2 linked regions of the Puniceicoccus vermicola genome follow. The protein of the gene in region 1 binds, or shares a complex with, the protein of each later gene. Links are inferred from orthologs where the notes say so. Each region holds a gene or a part of one and is shown in the gene's direction. Other genes may lie near its edges. The genes, in order: tsaE and tsaD.

What was found.
Region 2: the proteins of tsaE (region 1) and tsaD are in contact, whole or in part, in a crystal structure (PDB 6N9A), measured with the Thermotoga maritima proteins. The link is inferred for Puniceicoccus vermicola from one-to-one orthologs. Residues at the interface, in WP_004082108.1 of Thermotoga maritima: Leu37, Gly38, Lys46, Lys57, Val59, Lys60, Ser61, Thr63, Phe64, Thr65, Leu66, Met67, Val69, Pro71, Tyr82, Arg83, Leu84, Asp86, Asp88, Phe89, Asp93, Ile128, Asp130, Glu131, Arg134; in WP_004082750.1 of Thermotoga maritima: Cys10, Asp11, Arg49, His50, Leu82, Gly84, Gly135, Gly136, Glu154, Thr155, Leu156, Asp157, Asp158, Ser159, Glu162, Asp165, Lys166, Arg169, Leu170, Tyr175, Lys213, Thr214, Leu217, Tyr218, Gln221, Arg222, Asn324.

Annotation. Positions count from the first base shown.
Region 1 is NZ_JACHVA010000138.1:81,612-87,545, forward strand. What follows is about bases 1,145-4,133. They hold tsaE (tRNA (adenosine(37)-N6)-threonylcarbamoyltransferase complex ATPase subunit type 1 TsaE), read left to right. Parts: upstream 1,145-2,393; coding sequence 2,394-2,873; downstream 2,874-4,133. Other genes in these bases: H5P30_RS19930 (AIR synthase related protein), read left to right, coding at 1,408-2,397; ribF (riboflavin biosynthesis protein RibF), read left to right, coding at 2,870-3,823; mqo (malate dehydrogenase (quinone)), read right to left, coding at 4,054-4,133. Outside these bases: H5P30_RS19925 (CPBP family intramembrane glutamic endopeptidase), read left to right, coding at 1-642; more of mqo, read right to left, coding at 4,134-5,562; H5P30_RS19950 (serine hydrolase domain-containing protein), read left to right, coding at 5,693-5,934. UniProt on the Escherichia coli protein: Required for the formation of a threonylcarbamoyl group on adenosine at position 37 (t(6)A37) in tRNAs that read codons beginning with adenine.
Region 2 is NZ_JACHVA010000033.1:50,838-56,781, reverse strand. The notes cover bases 1,969-4,967. They hold tsaD (tRNA (adenosine(37)-N6)-threonylcarbamoyltransferase complex transferase subunit TsaD), read left to right. Parts: upstream 1,969-2,950; coding sequence 2,951-3,985; downstream 3,986-4,967. Other genes in these bases: H5P30_RS02740 (acetate/propionate family kinase), read left to right, coding at 4,064-4,967; H5P30_RS02750 (S41 family peptidase), read left to right, coding at 1,969-2,954. Outside these bases: hisG (ATP phosphoribosyltransferase), read left to right, coding at 1-530; H5P30_RS02755 (prepilin peptidase), read left to right, coding at 644-1,591; more of H5P30_RS02750, read left to right, coding at 1,671-1,968; more of H5P30_RS02740, read left to right, coding at 4,968-5,257; thpR (RNA 2',3'-cyclic phosphodiesterase), read right to left, coding at 5,264-5,809; H5P30_RS02730 (hypothetical protein), read right to left, coding at 5,822-5,944.

The DNA of each region.
Region 1 (5,934 bases):
CTCGGGCAGAGCCTGACAAACCTCATTCTTCCTGGAAACGAAGAAAACGAGCAGGTCCAGTCCATCGGCGCGACGCTGATCATGCAAACCGGCCTCGTCGCCATCATTCTTTCCGCCGTGCACATGCGCGGATGGTCCCTGATGAGCTTCTTTCGACACGAAGGCGTTTCCGAAAAAAATGTTTTTCTCCACGCCGGACACCTCTTCCTCCGCTACATTCCGACCATATGGCTCGTCGGAATGCTTTGGGCCGGCATTCTCTTCGCTCTCAAAAGCCTCGGATTCGACGTCTCTCCCCAACCTCAAATCGCCGCTCAATGGATCGCCGACTCCGACTCTGCGCCCTTTCTCATCATCATGGGGATCATGGTCGTGATCACTGCACCAATCTCTGAAGAACTGGTCTTTCGCGCTTTCCTCTACCGCTTTCTCCGCAATCGATGGTCCGCTCGTTTCGCACTCATCTTCAGCTCCGTCCTCTTCGCCCTCCTCCACGCCAGCCTCCACAGCTTTCTCCCCCTAGTCTTCATGGGCCTCCTCCTCGCCAAAATCTACGAGGACACCCACGACATCCGGACCCCCATCCTCTTTCACCTCTTCTTCAACCTCTTCTCCTATTTGAATCTGATTTTCTTGCCGTGAGGGGTATACCCTCTCCTTTCTCCAAATTTCCGAATGGTGTAACGGAAGCGCGAGAGCGATCTCGATGCCTGCGGCTCTACGGATGCCAGACCAACGATTGAGAGCTGGAAGCTCTCGCTACTTTCAGCTCTAGCACACCTGAAGAAACGGGTATCGCCGTCCCTCTCCGAATTTCCTGATGGTGTAGCGGAAGCGCGAGAGCAATTTCGATGCCCGCGCATCTACGGATGCTAGACCAGCGATCGAGAGCTGGAAGCTCTCGCTACTTTCGGCTCTAGCGCACCTGAAGAAACGGCTATCGCCGTTCCTCTCCGAATTTCCTGAAAGTGTAGCGGAAGCGCGAGAGCGATTTCGATGCCTGCGGCTCTACAGATGCCAGACCCAACGATCGAGAGCTGGAAGCTCTCGCTACTTTCCGCTCAGCAGCGTTTGAAGAAACGGCTATCGCCGTTCCTCTCCGAATTTCCTGATGGTGTAGCGGAAGCGCGAGAGCGATTTCGATGCCTGCGGCTCTACAGATGCCAGACCCAACGATCGAGAGCTGGAAGCTCTCGCTACTTTGAGCGTCCACCGTTCGTGCATGATTTCAGTCGTGCGGTCCTCGCGAGAGGATACGCACTAGAGTGCTCGAGAACAACTAACCCGGAGAGTTTTGAATGGTAAGTCTCGACTATTTTCAACTCGAGGCGTCGGGCGCAGCTGAAGCTGCGGCCCTACTTTCCCCTGCACTTGACGCAGCGGCTGCAAATCGAGAGCCTTCTCTCAGTGTTTCCATTCACCGAGAGCGCCGTCGACCGGCTCGACCATATTGGCGAAAAGCAACTCCTGCGTTTTATTCAGGAGTGGCTGGGGGCGGCCAACCCACCTTACCCGCGGGGTATGGGGGATGACACTGCGATCCTTCCACCTCCCAAGCGCAAGCATCTCCTCCTCACAAATGACAGTCTGGTTTGGAAACGTCACTTCGACGAAACCGCGTCTGCGTCCCAAGCCGGTGCGAAGCTGCTCAAACGCAATCTTAGCGATATTGCCGCAATGGGTGGCCATCCCCTGCACGCGGTTCTTGCCCTCTCTTGCGGCGCTGACCTATCGCTGAAATGGCTCTCCGAGTTTTTCACGGGAATGGCCGAATGCGCTCAGCAATACGGCTGCGAGATCAACGGAGGCGACGTATCCCAAGCCGAACCCGGATCCTTTGGAGCGACTTTAACCCTGCTCGGAGAGGCCGATCAGCCCGTTCTGCGCACTGGAGGAGCCGACGGCGCATGGATATGGGCCAGCGGTTCTCTCGGGGGCAGCATCCTTGGACACCATCTCGATTTTCAGCCTCGCTTGTCCGAAGGCCAATGGCTGGCCGCCCGACCGGAGATTCTCGCCATGATGGACATCACGGACGGCCTCAGCCAAGACCTGCCCAAAATGATCCCCGACGGTCTTCAGGCGCGGATTGACCTTTCTCTCGTTCCTGTCTCAGACGCCGCCAGAGCCGCTGCCCAAGACTCCGGCAAACCGGCAGTGCTTCACGCCTTTACCGACGGAGAGGACTACGAACTCCTTTTCATCACCCGGCCGGGGATCGATCCTCAGGAGTTTGAGGCCGCCTGGAGAAAGCAATTCAACCACCCCCTTACCGCCATGGGATCCCTTTGCAGCGCTCCGCCGCCCAACGGTTCCGCCCCCTCAAAAGTCGTCGGCCTCGATGGAGGCAATCTTTTCGAGGGCGAAGGATTTGAACACTTCCGTATTCAGCGATGAACCCTGACTGGAAAGAATTGGAGAAAGGCCTCCTTCTCACCGGCGAAGCCGAGACCCTTGCCATTGGGGAGTGGATGGGCCGCACCCTCGCCCCCAACCAAACGGTCTCCATTTCCGGAAACTTGGGAAACGGAAAAACCACCCTTTCTAAAGGGATCGCCGCAGGATGGGGCGTGACGACCACGGTGAAGAGTCCGACCTATAATTACTTTCTCACCTATTCATCGCCCCGCGGCCAACTCGTCCATCTCGATGCCTACCGCCTTTCGGGCCCCGAAGAATACGACTCACTTCTGATTGAAGACATTCTCGAAGAACCGTGGCTGCTTCTTGTCGAATGGCCCGAGCGGGTCACCAACTGCCTCCCCCTTCCCAATCTCCAATTAAAAATTGAATCGGCCGGGGAACACGCGCGACGGTTATCCCTCCTCAATCCATCGCCAAGCCATCCCTCCTCCCAAGAGAGAAGCTCATGAAGACATTGCGCACTCCTGAATTTTCCGAACTCCGTTCGCTGAAGCGCCCCGTCCATCTCGCCATTGGCATGTTCGATGGCCTGCACATTGGACACCAGGCCGTCATCCATTCGGCCATCCAGGCGGCGGAACTCGACGGCAGCCTCTGCGGGATCCTCACCTTCGACCCACACCCCAGCCACCTGTTTCGCCCCGACTCCCCAACCCCGCAAATCTATCCTCCCGAGGTGAAAGAAGAACTCCTCCGCGAAATGGGACTCGATCTTTGTCTCATCCAGAAATTCACCGCGGAGTTTGCCGGTCATACCGCCGAAAAATTCGTGAGTTGGATCCGAGAAATCGTTCCCTCCCTGGCTAGCGTTTCCGTCGGCGAAAACTTCCGGTTCGGCAAAGGCCGTACCGGTGCCCCGTCTCTCCTCGTCGACAAATTGAAGAATTGCGGAGTCTCCGTTTTCAGCTGCGAACGGATCCATCTCGACGGCGATCCGATCAGCAGTACGCGCATCCGCGGCATCCTGCCCGACCGACCGATCGAAGAAGTAAACCATCTCCTTGGACGCCCCTATCACTCGATCGGGACCGTTCAGGAAGGCAAAAGACTCGGCCGCACCATCGGCTTCCCGACCCTCAACCTTCCCGTCGAAGCCGACATCCTCCCCCAGTTTGGGGTCTATCTCGTGCGCTACCGCCTACGCAACAGCCCCCGCAGCGAAAGCCGCTTCGGCATCGCCAACTTTGGACTCCGCCCGACGATGGAAAACTCCACCGTCCCCCGACTCGAAATTCACTCTCTCGAAGAGTGCAGCGCCGACTACGGAGACGACGTCGTATCCGAATGGATACGCTTTATTCGCCCCGAACGAAAATTCGCCGATTTAGACGAATTGAAGGACGTCATCCAATCCGACTGCGAAACCGCCCTGCGCTGGATCGAGTCGAATCGAAGCTGAACGGAAATCACGCAAACGCCGCATATCATTCTGTAGTGGGACATCCTGAGAAATGGCTCTCGCCATTCCTCCTCAAAATTTCCAGATGGTGGAGCGGAAGCGCGATAGCGATTTCGTTGCCTGAACCTCACTGGATACTCGAACTACGATCGAGAGCTGGAAGCTCTCGCTACTTTCCGCTCGAGCTCGCCTGAGGAAAAGGCGCCGTTCCTCTCCACCGAGGCGATGATTCAGGCAGCCGCTTCTGCCCGCTCTTTTAATTTCAACATTGCGTTCGAACGTTCCCGCAAGCGACTGAAGATGGCGGGGTCGTTTCTCAGATCTATCCCGTAACTGGGAACCAACTCTTTGAGCTTGGGTTTCCACTCCTCCATCCGGGCCGCGAAGCACTTTTCGAGAACATCAAACATAGTCGATACGGCGGTTGAGGCGCCGGGCGAAGCACCGAGAAGAGCGGCAATCGATCCGTCGGCAGCAGCCACGATTTCCGTTCCAAACTCCAACACTCCTTTGCCGTTCTCATCCTGCTTGATGATCTGGACGCGCTGACCCGCGGTGCGAAGGGTCCAGTCCTTGCCTTCGGCTCCGGGGAAGAATTCTCGCAGGGCATTCAAGCGATCCTCTTCACTCTGCCTCACCTGATTGATGAGATAGCGGGTGAGATCCATGTTGTTCTTCCCGACGGCCAGAAGCGGACGCAGGTTGTTCAGTTTTACCGAGCTCGGAAGATCAAAATAAGATCCCGATTTCAAAAACTTCGGAGAAAAACCTGCGTAGGGACCAAAAAGAATCGAGCGTTTCCCCTCGATGATTCTCGTATCCAAATGCGGCACCGACATGGGCGGAGAACCAACCGCCGCCTTGCCATACACCTTGGCGTGATGCTTTTCCACGACCTCGGGATTACTACAGACCAGGAACTGTCCGCTGACGGGAAAGCCACCATAACCTTTCCCCTCGGGGATCCCCGACTTTTGCAGAAGTTGCAGCGAAGCCCCTCCCGCCCCGACAAAGACGAAGGGCGAAATTACGCTGCGGTTGATCTTTTTGCCCATGTTGCGAACCGTCATGTGCCAGCGTCCATCTTTGGCCCGCTTCAGATCGCGCACCTGGTGGTTGGTCGCAATTTTCACCTTGGGCGAATTCTCCAAGTAGCGCACCAGAGCACCGGTCAGGGCACCAAAATTGACATCCGTACCAGCCTCCGCTCGGGTCACCGCCATAGGAGTATCGTCCTGCCGCCCTTGCAAAAGAAGAGGAGCCCATTCCGCAATTTTGGATCGGTCTTCCGAGAAATGCATTCCCTCGAAGAAATGGTGACCGCTCATCGTTTCATAGCGGCGCCGTAGATACCGGCAGTTATCTTCCCCACGAACGAAACTCATGTGCGGGACGGGGGTGATGAACTCCCCGGGGTCGCCTAGAATGCCGGTTTCGACCAGAGTGGCCCAGAACTGTCGGGAATGCTCGAAAGATTCGTTAATCTTCAGAGCCTTCGAAATATCAACCGAACCGTCCTCACGCTCGCTGGTGTAGTTCAACTCACAAAGAGCTGCGTGCCCGGTGCCGGCATTATTCCAAGGATTTGAGCTCTCTTTGGCCACCTCTGCCAACGCTTCAATAATCTGAATTTCCAGATTGGGATCTAACTGCCGCAGCAACACGGCCAGAGTCGCACTCATGATTCCTCCGCCAATCAAAACTACGTCTGGTTCTGTTATGGTTTCTTCTCGCTTCATTGAATTATTCTCTGGACCTGAAAGGATTCCCCGCGAATAGTCTCGGCAGGGATAAGAATGTGTCCCAGAATCAGTAAGCAGAACTTATGCAAAACTTGCCAAGTTGATGACAATTCTTAATTTTAATGCCATGAGATTTTCCCTCTTCCTTATCTCGATCCTCGCCCCATTCACCCATCCCACAAAAGCATCCGAGCGGGATTTCAGCCATTTTCAGGAAGACCTGGAATCCTTCCGCGAAGAGAATGGCCTAACCTCCATGGTCGTCGGCGTCTGGCGCCAAGGGGAACCCGCCTTTCGGGAAGCCTTCGGCACCTCAATGCCGGGAACCCCCGCAGACCTATCGATGAAATTCCGCGCTGGGGGCACGTG
Region 2 (5,944 bases), on another replicon or contig:
AAGGCAAGCGCATCGCTACCGAGGTGGTGGGGATGACCCGTAAGTTTCTCGAGAAACACGGTGTGACCGCGGATGTGGAATTCTCCTGGGGTGCCACCGAGGTCAAGGTTCCGGATTTGGTCGATGCGATTGTTGATCTTACCGAGACTGGTAGCTCGCTGCGGGCCAACAAGTTGCGCATCGTCGACACTCTCCTTTACACGAATACGAAGCTCATCGCCAACAAGACGGCTTGGGAAGATCCGGTAAAGCGCAAGAAGATCGAAGACATCGCGCTTCTGCTGACCTCCGCTCTGGAAGCCCAGAACAAAGTGGGCCTGAAGTTGAACATCGAGCGCTCGCGCTTGGAAGCACTTCTCAAAGACCTTCCTTCCCTGCGCCAGCCGACAATTTCGCCGCTGACTGCCGACGATTGGGTCGCGGTGGAGACCATTCTCGACGAGAAGGTGGTGCGTGAAATCATTCCGCAGCTGAAGGATGCCGGAGCCGAGGGGATCATCGAGTATCCGCTCAACAAGGTAATTTACTAAGGCGCTTTGACGCGTTCTGCTCGACCGGCGGAGGAATCTCTGCGCCGGTCGGGTGGGCGGCGGTCGGTTTTTGGCATCGACCGCAGCGGCGGTCCCGCGGTAAAGACTGAGGGATGTCTGCAGCTGCCCAAGTCTTTGAAAGCTTCCCCTGGTTTGGTTGGATTCTCGCCTTCGTTTTTGGATCCATCGTCGGGAGTTTTCTCAACGTTTGCATCTATCGCATTCCGGAGGGGAAGTCTGTCGTCTTCCCTGGCTCCCGTTGCGCATGCGGGAAGCCAATTGCCTGGTATGACAATATCCCGATTCTCAGTTGGCTTCTCCTTCGCGGAAAGGCTCGCTGCTGCGGGCGCAAATTCAGCATCCGCTATCCGTTTGTTGAGTTCCTGACTGCCCTCCTGTTCCTGTTGGCATGGATGAGTCAGCCGATTCCGGTGGCTCTCTGCTATTGGGCGTTCTTCGCATTGCTGGTTCCCGCGGTATTCATCGACTTGGACCATTTTATCATCCCCGACCGCTTTTCGGTCGGCGGAATGTTCCTCGGCGTTTTTCTATCGGCTTTGGTGCCGGAAATGCACGGGTTCGCGAACCCGGGGGGGATTGCGACTTTCTCGGGGATTTCCTCCGCAGTCGTGGGTGCCTTGGTGGGGTCCTCGGTTCTTTATTGGTTCGGAGCCTTGGCGGAAATCGTATTCCGCAAGGAGGCACTGGGCCAGGGGGATGTGAAGTTGGCTGGATGCTTCGGGGCTTTTTGCGGTTGGCAGGGCGCGGTGTTTTCACTCTTTGCAGGGGCCTTGATCGGAACGGTCCTCCTGCTACCCATCTTGATTTGGCAGCGAATGAAAGGGGAGGCACCCCAGGTTCCGGCTGCCGAAAAATCAGAGCCTGGTGAAGAAACGCCGGTCGGCGAGGACGATGGTGAAGAAGGGCCGATTGGATTCGGCACTGCGGTGCCCTTTGGGCCGATGCTCTGCGCGGCGATTGGCCTCTATGTTCTCTGGCTCGAACAACCGGTTCGGGATTGGTTCGCAGAAGTGGGAGATTTATTGCGCCAAGTGATTTAGGCGGTCTGATCATTCATGCATCCCGACGTTGATGAGAGGGGGATTTGCCCTCACCTTATTTTGCTCTAAGACTCTCTCTGTGCGCTTCCGAAAAATCATCGTAATCTTTCTGCTGGTCTTTGTGATCGGTCAGCTGACCTTCCTGTATCTACGCGCACCACACTTGGATGGGGTCTTTACCCTGTCTTTTTGGCGAAACATGGGGAAAGTCGGCTACGTGATGCTTCTCGCGGAGGAAAGCTATGTAAGCGAGGACAAGTCGGGCTTTGATCAGCTCGGGGACAATGCCCTGCACGGCCTGATTGGGGGGCTCGATTCCTACTCGACCTATCTCTCGGGAAATGAATTTGAGGATTACTCGATCCCGACCCGGCAATCCTATGCGGGCATCGGGGCAGAGGTCCGCGAGATTGATGGCCGGGTCTTCGTCATGGACCTGAATCCTGACGGAGCGGCTCGCGAAGCCGGGATCCTGCCCGGGGACTGGATTGTCGAGGTCGATGGAGAGGACGTTGAGGAAGCCGGTGTAGGGGAGATCGTGAATCAACTGCGTGGCGAGGCGGGAACGGAAGTCGAGGTCGGGGTTCGGCGTGCTGGCGAGGAAGATGTGATTCAGAAGACGATCGAGCGTCGACTCCTTTCCTTTGAAAGTGTGCGGGACATTGAAATGCTTCCGGATCACATCGGTTATCTCTCCGTAGGAGTTTTTGGGCAACGAACGGCGGTCGAATTGGAACAGGCGATTCAAGGGCTGCTCAGTGAGGGCATGGAAGGCCTCGTCATCGATCTGCGCAACAACCCGGGTGGTTTGCTCGACGCGGCTCGTGGCAATATTGAATTATTTGTCCCGGCGGGCGTGGAATTTCTCACCGTGCGCGGTCGCGGCCTCGGAGTGATTGAAGAGTTTTATACCGAGCAGCCGGCGATGGTTCCGGAGGATCTCCCCGTCGTCCTGTTGCAAAACCGCTTCAGCGCCTCCGCTTCGGAGATTATGGCTGGAGTCTTGCAGGCTTTGGGGAGAGCCAAGGTGGTCGGTGAAGTTTCCTATGGTAAGGGATCGGTCCAATCGGTGTATCAGTTCAGTGGTGGCGACGGAGTTTCGATGACCACAGCCCGTTACATCCTCCCGGACGGGAGAGCCATCGAAGGGGTGGGACTCGAACCGGATGAGTTGGTCGAAATCGACGAAGAAGACATATTGCGCCTTTCCATTCAATCCCAGCACGACTTCGGATTGTCCGATGAGGCCTTCGAAGATAAGTTCGGGTTTTCCCCCATCCCCGACGAGGCCTTGGAGAAAGCGATCGAGTTGTTGCGGTCGGAAATGAATTCGGAAGCCGAGATCGACGAAGGAGAGTCATGATTCTCGGAGTCGAAAGTTCGTGTGACGAGTCGGCTTTGGCCCTCTTTGATCCTGCGAAAGGGCTAGAGTGTTCGCTGATTCACAGCCAGCTGGTGCTGCATCGTGAGTTTGGAGGTGTGGTGCCGGATCTGGCTGCCCGTGAGCACCTCGAACATTTTCCCCGGCTCTTCGAATCCCTGCGAGAAAAGGTGGACTTCGCTTCGATTGATCAAGTGGCAGTCACCCGGGGTCCTGGGCTTGCAGGTTGCCTCGCTATCGGGATTGCCGCGGCCAAGGGGTTTTCGCTGTATCATGACTGTCCCTTGGTCGGAGTGAATCATCTCGCGGGCCACGCTTGGTCACCCTTTATCCCCGTTCACGCGGAGGACCCGGATTCGTTTGAGGAGCGACTGGCGAATCTGCTTCCTCACCTCGGACTCCTTGTCAGCGGCGGAAATACCATCCTGTTTCGGTTGGAGCGGGACCGCTCAATCGAGATTCTGGCGGAGACCCGTGATGATGCGGCCGGAGAGGCTTTGGATAAGGGTGCAAAATTGATGGGACTCCCGTATCCGGGTGGCCCGGAGATTGAACGCCGGGCGGAGGGCGGTGACGTCAGTGCCTTTCGTTTTCCACGGGCCTTTGCGGATCCCAAGGAGCGCGCCTTCAGTTTCAGCGGCTTGAAGACCAGTTTGCGTTACCGATTGGAAAAGATGGCTCCTGAGGAGATCCGGGACTCGTTCGGGAATCTCTGTGCTTCCTATCAAGAAGCGGTAGTGGACGCGTTAGTACGGAAAATGAGGCAGGTGCTGAAGTCGGAAAGTGGAATCCGGAGCCTGGGCTTGTCCGGCGGGGTGGCCAACAACAAGGCCCTGCGAGAACGCTTTTCTGCATTGGCGGGGAAGACTCGATTGCCGGGACTAGTGGCCGAGCCGAAGGTCACGGGGGACAATGCGGCCATGATTGCTTTTGCTGCCTATGCAAATCCGGGGACGGTTTCCCTAGCCGGGGATCGCCTGGGATTTGAGCCTTCTCTGCCTCTGACCGACTAGGTTTCACAGGTTTTGCAAAAAACGTCTGGCTCGATTGGCGTGTAATTTACATGGTGAAGAGAAATGGCCAATCGTCACATGAATATACTGGTGATCAACTGCGGAAGTTCTTCTGTAAAGTACAAGCTCATTTCCATGCCGGAGAGAGAAGTCCACGCCACGGGGCTGATCGAGCGAATCGGAGAGGAAAAGCCAAAAGGGCATCAGGAGACGGTTCGGGGAAAGATTGATGCAGATGTTTCCGCGAAAGATCATCAGGAGGCGTTGCAATCAATTCTAGCCTTCCTTGCGGATGATGAGAAAGGAGCGGTATCGGATCTGTCGGAGATAGACGGATTTGGTCACCGGGTCGTGCACGGGGGCGAGAAATACTCAGATAGTGTTGTGGTTGATGATCAGGTGATGGAGGGGATTCGCGCCTGCAGCGATCTCGCTCCCCTTCACAATCCCCCGAATCTGATCGGGATCGAGGCCGCCCGCGCGATCGCTCCCGAACGTCCTCAAGTGGTCTGCTTCGATACGGCCTTTCACCAGACGATACCTGCTGAAGCCTATCGCTACGCTCTGCCGGAGAAACTCTACAAGGAGGAGAAAATTCGGCGTTATGGATTTCACGGAACGTCGCATCGCTTTGTGGCGCGACGCGCGGCTGAGCTCACCGGAAAAGACCCTTTGGCGAGCCGTTGGATTACCTGTCACCTGGGAAATGGATGCTCAATGGCGGCGATTGAAAATGGCCGCTGTCTCGACACTTCGATGGGCCTAACGCCGTTAGAAGGAATGGTAATGGGAACGAGAAGTGGTGATCTTGATCCGGCGATTCTTTTGCATCTAGGTCGATCTGGATGGTCCTTCGAAGACATCGACCGACTCATTAATCGGGAGTCCGGGCTTCTTGGTTTGTCCGGTATTTCCAATGACATGCGAGAGTTGGAGAAGCACGCTGCCGAAGGTAGCGAATCTGCCCAGTTGGCAATTGATGTCTTTTGCTATCGCATCCGTAAATATATCGGCAGCTTCCTCGCCGTTTTGAACGGTTGTGACGGAATTGTCTTCACGGGAGGGATCGGTGAGTATGGCTCGAACATCCGGGCCAAGAGCACCGAGCGGTTGTCGGAGCTAGGCGTCGAAATCGATCCGGACCGCAATCAGAACATTCGCGGAGTCGAGGGCTTGATTGGTGCGGCTAATGCGAAGATCGAGATCTTGGTGATTCCGACCGATGAAGAAGGGGAAATCGCCCGGGATGCCTACCGCCTCCTTGGCGATTGATCGGCGCTACTCGCTGAGAAGCGGAAACGACTCGACCACGGAATAAAAATGCCGTGGCCCCCGCCGTTCGGAGGAGAGCAGACTGAACTGATCGACACGGGCTGGAGCGGTCTCGAACTCGGCGTGCCTTTTCTCGAACTGGCGGACAGTCTCGGGGGAGACTCCACTGCAGCGGGCAAGAGTGATGTGGGGCTTCCACGCGCGGTCGCCCGGATCGAACCCAAGATTGAAGAGTAGGTCCGTCAGATGATGCTGAAGTTGGAAAAGGTGAGGGTGTCCGCTGCCAATTCCCGCCCAGAGGACACTCGGTTGCCCACGGGGCGGGAAATGCCCGACTCCTCCGATCGGAAGGATGAAGGAGTGGACTTGGATCTGTCGAATGGCCGCACGAATCGCCGGGGTGTGCAAAGGATCTACCTCACCGAGGAAGAAGAGGGTCAGGTGATAATTCTCCGGCAGAGACCAGCGGATTCCTCGGGTTGGCTCCTGGAGAGCCGCCAAGGCCTGATTGACGTAATCGGGTAGGCCGATTGCGACGAAGAGTCTCTCCATCGGATCGGGCCGTTATTCCTTCTTCATCCGCTGGGCGTATTGGGCGACGGAATGGAAGAGTTTTTGGGCGAAGGAGCCGACTGTCACCAAGATGAGCTGGAGCTCGCGGTCGGTGAAGAAGATCTTATCGCCTTC